DNA from 2 places in the Rhodobacter sp. NSM genome. Region 1 is predicted to be linked to the other one. Evidence: riboswitches for the same ligand, from Rfam matches in the RefSeq annotation. Region 1 holds a riboswitch; the other holds the start of a gene.
What was found. Region 1 has a riboswitch for cobalamin ahead of ACTVZP_RS12300 (DUF4198 domain-containing protein). Riboswitches for the same ligand answer to the same signal wherever they lie in the genome.
Positions count from the first base shown of each region.

Region 2: it holds a riboswitch for cobalamin, as region 1 does, so the genes downstream of both, ACTVZP_RS01555 (TonB-dependent receptor plug domain-containing protein) here and ACTVZP_RS12300 (DUF4198 domain-containing protein) in region 1, are expected to answer to the same signal.

Region 1 covers NZ_JBQPXH010000005.1:140,857-144,961, forward strand. The annotation lists gene ACTVZP_RS12290 (cobyrinate a,c-diamide synthase) at 1-651, shown strand, start outside; gene ACTVZP_RS12295 (cysteine-rich small domain-containing protein) at 728-1,093, opposite strand; cobalamin riboswitch at 1,180-1,359, opposite strand; cobalamin riboswitch at 1,434-1,633, shown strand; gene ACTVZP_RS12300 (DUF4198 domain-containing protein) at 1,776-2,561, shown strand; gene cbiM (cobalt transporter CbiM) at 2,566-3,177, shown strand; gene ACTVZP_RS12310 (carboxypeptidase-like regulatory domain-containing protein) at 3,174-3,752, shown strand; gene cbiQ (cobalt ECF transporter T component CbiQ) at 3,756-4,105, shown strand, end outside.
Region 2 covers NZ_JBQPXH010000001.1:326,906-331,010, reverse strand. The annotation lists gene ACTVZP_RS01560 (ABC transporter substrate-binding protein) at 1-406, opposite strand, end outside; gene ACTVZP_RS01555 (TonB-dependent receptor plug domain-containing protein) at 381-2,228, opposite strand; cobalamin riboswitch at 2,356-2,554, opposite strand; gene ACTVZP_RS01550 (amidase) at 2,686-4,105, shown strand, end outside.

The DNA.
Region 1 (4,105 bases):
CTCGACGCGCTCCGCGCGGCGGCGCGGGCCGGTGCGGCGCCGGCCGCCGGTCGTCTGCCACCACCACCCGCACAGCGGATCGCACTTGCATCGGATGCGGCCTTCACCTTCACCTATCCGCATCTTCTGACCGGCTGGCGCGAGGCGGGGGCCGAGATCCTGCCCTTCTCCCCGCTCGCCGACGAGGCCCCGCCCGAGGCCGATCTGGTCTGGCTGCCGGGAGGTTACCCGGAACTGCATGCCGGCAGGCTGGCGGCGGCCGAGGCCTTTCGCTCGGGTCTCTCCCGCCATGCCGAAACCCGCCCTGTCCATGGCGAATGCGGCGGCTACATGGCCCTCGGCACGGCGCTGGTGGATGCCGGCGGCCAGCACCACCGGATGGCGGGGCTTCTCGGCCTCGTGACCAGCTATGAACAGCGGCGGCTGCATCTGGGCTATCGCACTGCGCATCTGCTGTCGCCGCTGCCGGGACATGCCGTGGGGGCCCGACTTGCGGGCCACGAATTCCACTATTCCACCATCCTCGACCAGCCCGACGCGCCGCTCGCCTCCGTCACCGATGCCGAGGGCAACCCGGTGCCAGAGACCGGCTCCTGCCGCGGCCATGTCACGGGCAGCTTCTTCCACCTGATTGCCGCCGGATACCCGTGAACGGCCGTAGAGTCGCGGCTGGCCAGCCCTCAAGCTGCCCTGCTGGTGCCGAGGCGGCGCGGCTGCCGGTGGGGCGTCACCCGTTTCCGTTCCTGGCCATGGCCTCGTCGGGCTCTCCGAGCGGGCGCGGCCGCGCGACAGGCGGATCGGTCTGTGGCCGGCCGCTCCACGGCTGCGGATACTCCAGCCACTTCTGGATGAAGTTCCACGATTGCAGGTAGCCGTCATGCGGCAGCGTGCAACTCGAACAGTCCTTGCGCACAAGACCGTGACGGTCGGTATAGGTCTGATAGGGGCCGGGGCATTGGTAAGCGATCAGAGGGCAGTAGCAGAAGAGGCAGTTGAACGCGCGCTTCACGCCGGGGTGGCAGGGCAGGAAGGGGCAGTCGCGATTTGTGAACCCCTTGAAGGCCTCGTTCAGCGTGGTGTCCTTGGGCTCCATTGCCTCTCCTTCGATAGCGGGTCCGGAGGGCATCGGGGCGCCGTTCCCGGCGCGACGCCGGGTCCATGCCTCCGGGCCCGCCGGCCGGGTGGTGGTTCGGTCCGGCAGGTCTCCGGGCCCGCAGCTCGAACGCCTGCCCGCCCCGGGGGGGCAGCGGCATGGCAGAAGGCTCGCCGATCGCAGCTGCGGGGGCATCGCCGGACCCGGACCTGCTTCCCTTTTCGCCTGCGGGGGTCATCGCAGGCACCGATCGTGTCTACAGCGTCGGGCAAGGAGCGCGGAAGAGTCAACGCCCGGGCCGCGCGGCAACATCGCTGTTGACAGGGTCTGCGGGACGGGGTTCAACGTCTGCGCCATCGGTTCTTCCGCAAGGAAGAGGAAAGAGGGAATGCGGTGAGGCCGAAGTGCCGACTCCGCGGCTGCCCCCGCAACTGTAAGCGGTGAGCGAAGGCCGGACATGCCACTGGGCGCTGCGCCCGGGAAGGTCGGCCAGAGCTGAGACCCGCGAGCCAGGAGACCTGCCGCTGGCGCGCGAGGAGCGATCCCGCGCCTTCCACCGGACGCCGGGGTGCGCGTCTGGCGCGGGAAACGGCGCAGGAACACGCGACCGCGCCCCGTGCCATGGGTCCCCTCCGTCCTTTCGCACGACCGCCCGCAGGATAGGGCCGGAGAGGGGACGACGATGAAACTCCGTCACGCAATGCTTGCTGCGGGCCTCATGATGCCTGCCGCCGCCGAGGCGCATTTCCAGCTGATCTATGCCGAGACGCCGCTGATCGAGGCACCGGGCGATGTGCCGGTGAAGCTCGTTTTCTGGCATCCGTTCGAGAACGGACATGTGATGGACATGGGCAGGCCGCAGGCGTTCTACGCGGTCAGCCGCGGGCAAAGGATCGACCTCTCCCAAAGCCTCAGGCCCTTCACCTTCGCGGGCGTCTCCAACGCGGCGCAGGCCTTTGATGCAATGGTGCCGGTGACGAAGGCGGGCGATTACGTGCTGGTGGTCGAGGCCGCACCCTATCTGGAGCCGTCCGAGGACATCTACATCCAGCAGTACGCCAAGGTCTACCTGAACCGCATGCAACTGCCGACGGACTGGACCGAGCCGCAGGGGTTGCCAACCGAGATCCTGCCTCTGGTCAAGCCCTACAACGTCATCGCCGGCTCGACCTTCACCGGGCGCGTCCTGTCCGAGGGCGAGCCGGTGGCCGCCGCGGTGATCGAGGTGGAATACATGGCGGCGGAACCCGATGCGGTGGCGAACGCCCCGAGGACCCCCACGGCCCGGCCGATGCCCGGCGGTGCCGTGGTCGCGATCTCGGACGACGCCGGCTATTTCACCTTCGGCATTCCCACGGCCGGATGGTGGGGCTTCGCCGCGCTCGGAACCGGGCCGGTGAAGGAGCACGCGGGCAAGGAGCTGAGTCAGGACGCGGTGATCTGGGTCCGCGCCTGGGATCTGGAGTAGGCCGATGCACATCGTCGATGGCGCGCTTTCGGGTCCCGTGGTCGTTGCGGGCGCGGTGCTGGCCGCGGCCGGCGTCGGGCAGGGGCTGCGTCACCTGCCTGTCGAAAAGATACCCGTGGCGGGTATGCTGTCGGCGACCTTCTTCGTCGCCTCTCTGGTGCATGTGCCCATCGGGCCGTCGTCGGTCCACCTGATCCTGAACGGGCTCGCGGGGTTGGTGCTCGGCTGGGCGGCGTTTCCGGCATTGTTCGTGGGCCTCCTGCTGCAGGCGGTTTTCTTCGGCTTCGGTGGTGTCACGGTGCTGGGGGTGAATACGCTCAACATCGCGGCTCCGGCGGTTCTGGCGGGAATGCTCTGCCGCCGCGGTCTTGCCGGCCCGCCCGCCATGGCCGCGATCTCGGGTGCGGTGGGCGGCGCGCTCGCCATCGCACTGACGGCGGTGTGCGTCGGCGCAGCACTCGCGCTGTCCGGCGAGCAATTCCTTCCTGCGGCCAAGCTCGTCTTTCTGACCCACATTCCGGTCATGGCGGTCGAGGCGGCCATCACCGGCGCGGCCGTGTCGCTGATCCGGCAGGTGAAGCCGGAGCTCTTCTCGGTCATGGAGGCCGCCAGATGAAAGTCCTGCTCGCGCTGATCCTGATGCTGGCGCCCCTGCCGGCCATGGCGCACAAGGTGATCGCGTCGGTCTATCCGGCAGGCGCGTCAATCGAGGGAGAGGTCGGCTTCTCCAACGGCGACATGGCGGCCAACCAGACGGTGACGGTGTCCGATCCGGCAGGGCGCAGTCTCGGCGAGACCGTAACCGACGCGGCAGGCGCCTTCAGCTTCGCGCCCTCCGAGCCGGTGGCACATGTGTTTCACGCGGATCTCGGCGCGGGCCATGTCGCGGAAACCGTGATGAGCGAGGAAGATGTGGCCGCAGTGCTCGGACGTGCGGTGCCTGCCGCACCTCCGGCGGCCGTGTCCGCGGCCGCTCCCGCCAAGGAGCGGGCGCCTGCGGACGGCCTCTCTGCCGAGACGCGCGAGGAAGTTGCCGCGATGCTGCGAGCCGAGCTGCGCCCGCTGCGGCAGGAGATTGCAGCCTACAGGGAGAAGAACGACTTCCAGACCATACTCGGCGGTCTCGGCTGGATCGCCGGGCTGTTCGGGCTCGGCTTCTACCTCGCTGCCCGTCGCCGGATGGCGGGCTGAGGCTTGAGCCACCTCCTTCCCGCCGATGTATCCGAGCCACTCCCGGACGGGGGCGCCCTGCGCCGGATCGATCCGCGGGCGCGCCTCGTCGCGGCCGCGGGCTTCGCCTTGGCCGCTGTGGCACTCTCGACGCTGACCGGTCTCGTTCTCGCGCTCGGCCTGGCGCTGGCCCTGCTGGTGGCTAGCCGCCTTCCGGTCGCGCCGACGCTGAAGCGCATGGCGATGATGGACGGGTTCATCGTCTTCATGCTGGCGCTTCTGCCCTTCACCGTGCCGGGGACGGCGGCCTTTACGCTCTGGGGATTTCCGGCCAGCTGGCAGGGGCTACGGCAGGCCGTGGCCATCGCGCTGAC
Region 2 (4,105 bases), on a different contig from region 1:
TCGCACGCCCGACGATGCGGAGATGGCCCGGAATGTCGGCGAGGGACGTCGCAGGCGGCAGTTCCACCACCTCGACGCCCAGGCGGCGCAGCAGATCGACACTCGCCCTGGCGGTGAACGTGCCCGCAAGGACCAGATCCGGCCGCATCAGGAACACCTGCTCCGCCTGCCCGCGATTGGCGGGATAGGCCCGCGCTTCCTCCACCATGGCCGAGGTCTGCGGTTCGGTCGCGAGGTTCGAGACCGACAGAAGCTGGCCCGGCGCTGCCAGCATCATGGCGAGCTGGTCCGTGCAGAGATTGATCGACACGACCCGCCGCGGCGCCTCGGCCACGGCGGGAGCGGCGGCGAGACCCGCCGCCAGCGCAAGCGCAAGGCGCCTAGAAGCGCGCACGCAGGCCCGCATAGATCGAGCGACCGGGCTGGGCATAACCGCGCACCGTCTGATACTCCTCGTCGAACAGGTTCTCGACACGGAGGAAGGCCTCCGCCGCATCCGTCACCTCGTAGGTAACCGTCGCGTTGACGACCGTCCAGTCATCGAGGGGCGCAGCAGGATCGGGATAGGTCTCGTCGAGGACATCCGCCACATGCTGCAGCGTGAGGATCCCCCGCGTGCGATCCGCGATCTGCCCTTCGAGGCCCAGAACGAGGTCGTGCCGCGGCACGCGGATGGCGCGCGTCTCGACAGCATTTTCCTCGTCCACCGCATCCGTGTAGGTGTAGCTGCCGAAGACTTCCCAGCCTTGGCCCAGCGGGCTGCGTCCCGAGATCTCGACGCCCTTCGTCCGCGTCTCGCCGTCCAGCTGGTCATAGCATCCCCAGGGAGATGCGCAGAAGGTCGCACCGGCGATGTAGGCGATGCGGTCGGTGATGTCGGTCCTGAACACGGTCGCCTGAAGGTTTCCGCCGTTGGGCAGCAGCTTCTCCAGACCCAGCTCGTAGCTGCGGCTGGTCTCCGGCCCGAGACGGTCCGAACCTTCCGGTCCGAACCTCTGGTAGAGCGAAGGCGCACGGAATCCGGTGCCAGCCACGCCCCTGAGGATCAGGTCGTCGGGCAGGCGCCAGGCGAGGGCGACGCGGCCCGTCGTCTTGCCGTCAAAGTCGGAAGGATCGTCGTGGCGCGCCGCGAACGAGAGGTCGATCGCGGGGGTCAAGGCGTAGCGCGCCTCGGCAAAGATCGCATCGGTCGTCAGGTCGCCCGAGTTCGTGTCGCTCTCGAAGCTCTCCTTCGTCCGCTCCGCTCCGAGCGACAGACCCAGTGCACCCATTTCGACCGAGCCGAGATAGGAAAGGGCGCGGCGTTCGCCCTCATAGAGTTCGACAAAACCTCCGGGATACTCGCGGCGCGTGTCGGCGGCGGCATAGGCGATCTCGTTGCGAACCTGCCCGAGCGTGAAGTCCACGAACACGCGACCACCGCGCAGACGGTCGGCTGCCCGGTCGTCCGTATCGGCCAGGCTGCTGTTGAAGTTCTCGTCGAACACGAGCCCGTCGATGTCGAGATCGCTGTCCCGCGCGATGAAGGCCGCGCCGATGCGCAGATCCTCCGTCAGGTCGTAGGCCCCGGAAAGCGCATGGAAGGTCGTGTCGAAGCCGTCGCGCTCGGTTCCGGCGGCAGCCTGCGAGATGCCGTCGGTCACGGTGCGGGCCGTCGTGAAGGCCAGTTCGCCCCGCTCTCCCAGAATGCCCGCCGAAAGGGCGCCATTGAAGGTCCGGTTGCTGCCCGCCTCGAGCGTGACCTGCCCGGAGGTGCCCGGCTCGGTCGGGCGGTAGGTGGCGATATCCACCACGCCCGCAACCGCTTCCGACCCGTAGATCGCCGACTGCGAACCACGCAGGACCTCGATCCGGGCGATGCCGCCGGCGGTGAGACTGCCGAAGTCGAAACTCGACTCCGTGACGGAGGGATCGGCCACGTCGATCCCGTTGATCCGCACCGTCTGATAGGCCGGGCCCAGGCCGCGGATCCGCAGCGCCGTAGAGGTGCCGAGGCCGCCGTTACGGGTGTAGGAAACGCCTGGAAGCCGTGCGAGCACGTCGCTCACCAGGATCTCGCCCGTCGCCTGCAGGTCCTCGGCCGTCACCACGTCGACCGAGGCGCCGGTGCGGCTTGCCTCGGTGGCCACGAGGCTCGGCGAGACCACGATCTCGTCGAGGGCGATGTCCTGCGCCTGCAGCGGAGCTGCGGCCATCAGCGCAAGGAGCGAGGCGGCTGTCTTCTTCATCTGTCCCTTTCCGTCCGGGCGATGCCGGATCTGACCTGTCATGTCCTCGGAAAGGGTCATCCCTTCCGCCGAGGGTGATCGTCACCTGAAGCGGAAGGCCCGCCTCCCGCACGCGCCCCGCGCACAGGAAAGGGTGATCACTTCGGCAGGTCTCCTGACTCGCGGGTCTTCGCTCGGACCGGCCTTCCCGGGGCGCACCCAGTGGCATGATCGGTCGTCGCTCGCCGCCTACAGTTGCGGGGGCAGCCGCGGAGTTGGACCATCGCCCGCACCGCGTTCCCTTTTCATCCGGACACGACGCCGGAACCGAAGCAGGTTCTCAATAGGACAAGCATCGGCGCTGTCAAGCAGGCGTCACCGCCCCCTGTCGCCCGCGTTCCTGCGCGGGCGGTGCGAAAAGGTTGGACGCGGCGCACCTCTCCGCCGCAGCATGGCGCGAAAGGCATGGAGGACCCGCATGTTCCGAAGTTTCGGCGCCGATGATGCAACCGGCCTCGCGGCCCTTGTCGCCAGCGGCGATGTGACGCCAGAGGAGTTGCTCGATGCGGCGCTGGCTTCGGTCGCAGCGCTGAACCCGGCGCTCAATGCGGTAGTTCTGCTGCAGGAGGAAAGCGCGCGGCGCTCCATCGCATCCGGCCTTCCTCGCGGGCCGTTCCGCGGCGTGCCCTTCCTGCTCAAGGATCTCGGATGCGAGGCGGTGGACTTCCCCTCGCACAACGGCTCGCGGCTGCTCGAGAACACGCGCTACCCGCGCGATTCCGCGATCTTCGAGCGCATCCGCGCGACCGGTGTCGTGACCTTCGGGCGCACGACCTCGCCCGAGGGCGGGATCGGACCCGCGACCGAGGCCGCCGTCTATGGCGGACCGACCCGCAATCCCTGGAACCTCGAGCGCACCTCCGGGGGATCGTCGGGGGGCGCGGGCGCCGCCGTCGCTGCCGGGATCGTCGCCGTGGCCCACGGGTCGGACGGGGGCGGGTCGGTCCGCATCCCCGCCTCGTCCTGCGGGCTCTTCGGGATGAAGCCCACGCGGGCGCGGCTGCCTGACGGGCCCTACGCGGGCGAGGGCTGGGCAGGGATGGCGATCGACGGCTTCCTCAGCTGGTCCGTGCGCGACACGGCCCACATGCTCGACGCCTGCGCGGGCGCCGATCCCGGCGCGCCCTACTGGGCGCCGCCCCTTCTGCGCAGCCATGCGGATGCGATCAGCCGCCCGCCGCGGCGGCTGCGCGTGGGGATCTGCGACACGACCTTCACCGGCACCCCGATCCATCCCGAGGTGCGGGCCGCGGTCGAGGCCGCGGGTCGGCTGCTCGAGGATCTGGGCCACGCGGTGCGGCCCTGCCTCCCGCAGGCGGACGTGGCAATGATGATGGAGGCCTGGACCGACATCGTGGCCTGCGGCACGGCGCTTGGCATCCGCAAGGCGCTGAAGGGGCGCGCCCCCGAGGGGCTGGTCGAGCCGGTCTCGCTGGGCGCGCTGCGGCGTGCCGCCGAGATCCCCGGCGAGCGATATCTCGAGGCGGTGGGCCAGATCCACGCCTTCGGGCGCCAGATGGCCGCGGTCTTCGATCCCGACGAGGGAAACGGCATCGACGTCCTGCTGTCGGCCACGCTGGCCGAGCCCCCCGCCCGTGTGGGCCGTTTCGCCCATACGACCGAGGATTACGTGGCCTTCCGCACCGGCCCCGAGGGCGTCTTTGCCTACTCCCCCTTCACGGCGGTCTTCAACGCCTCCGGCCAGCCGGCGGCGAGCCTGCCGCTCGGCATGAGTGCGGACGGCTTGCCGATCGGCGTCCATCTCGCCGCCCGCTTCGGCGCCGACGAGGAGCTGATCGCGCTCTGCGCAGAAATCGAGCGCGCGGCGCCCTGGATCG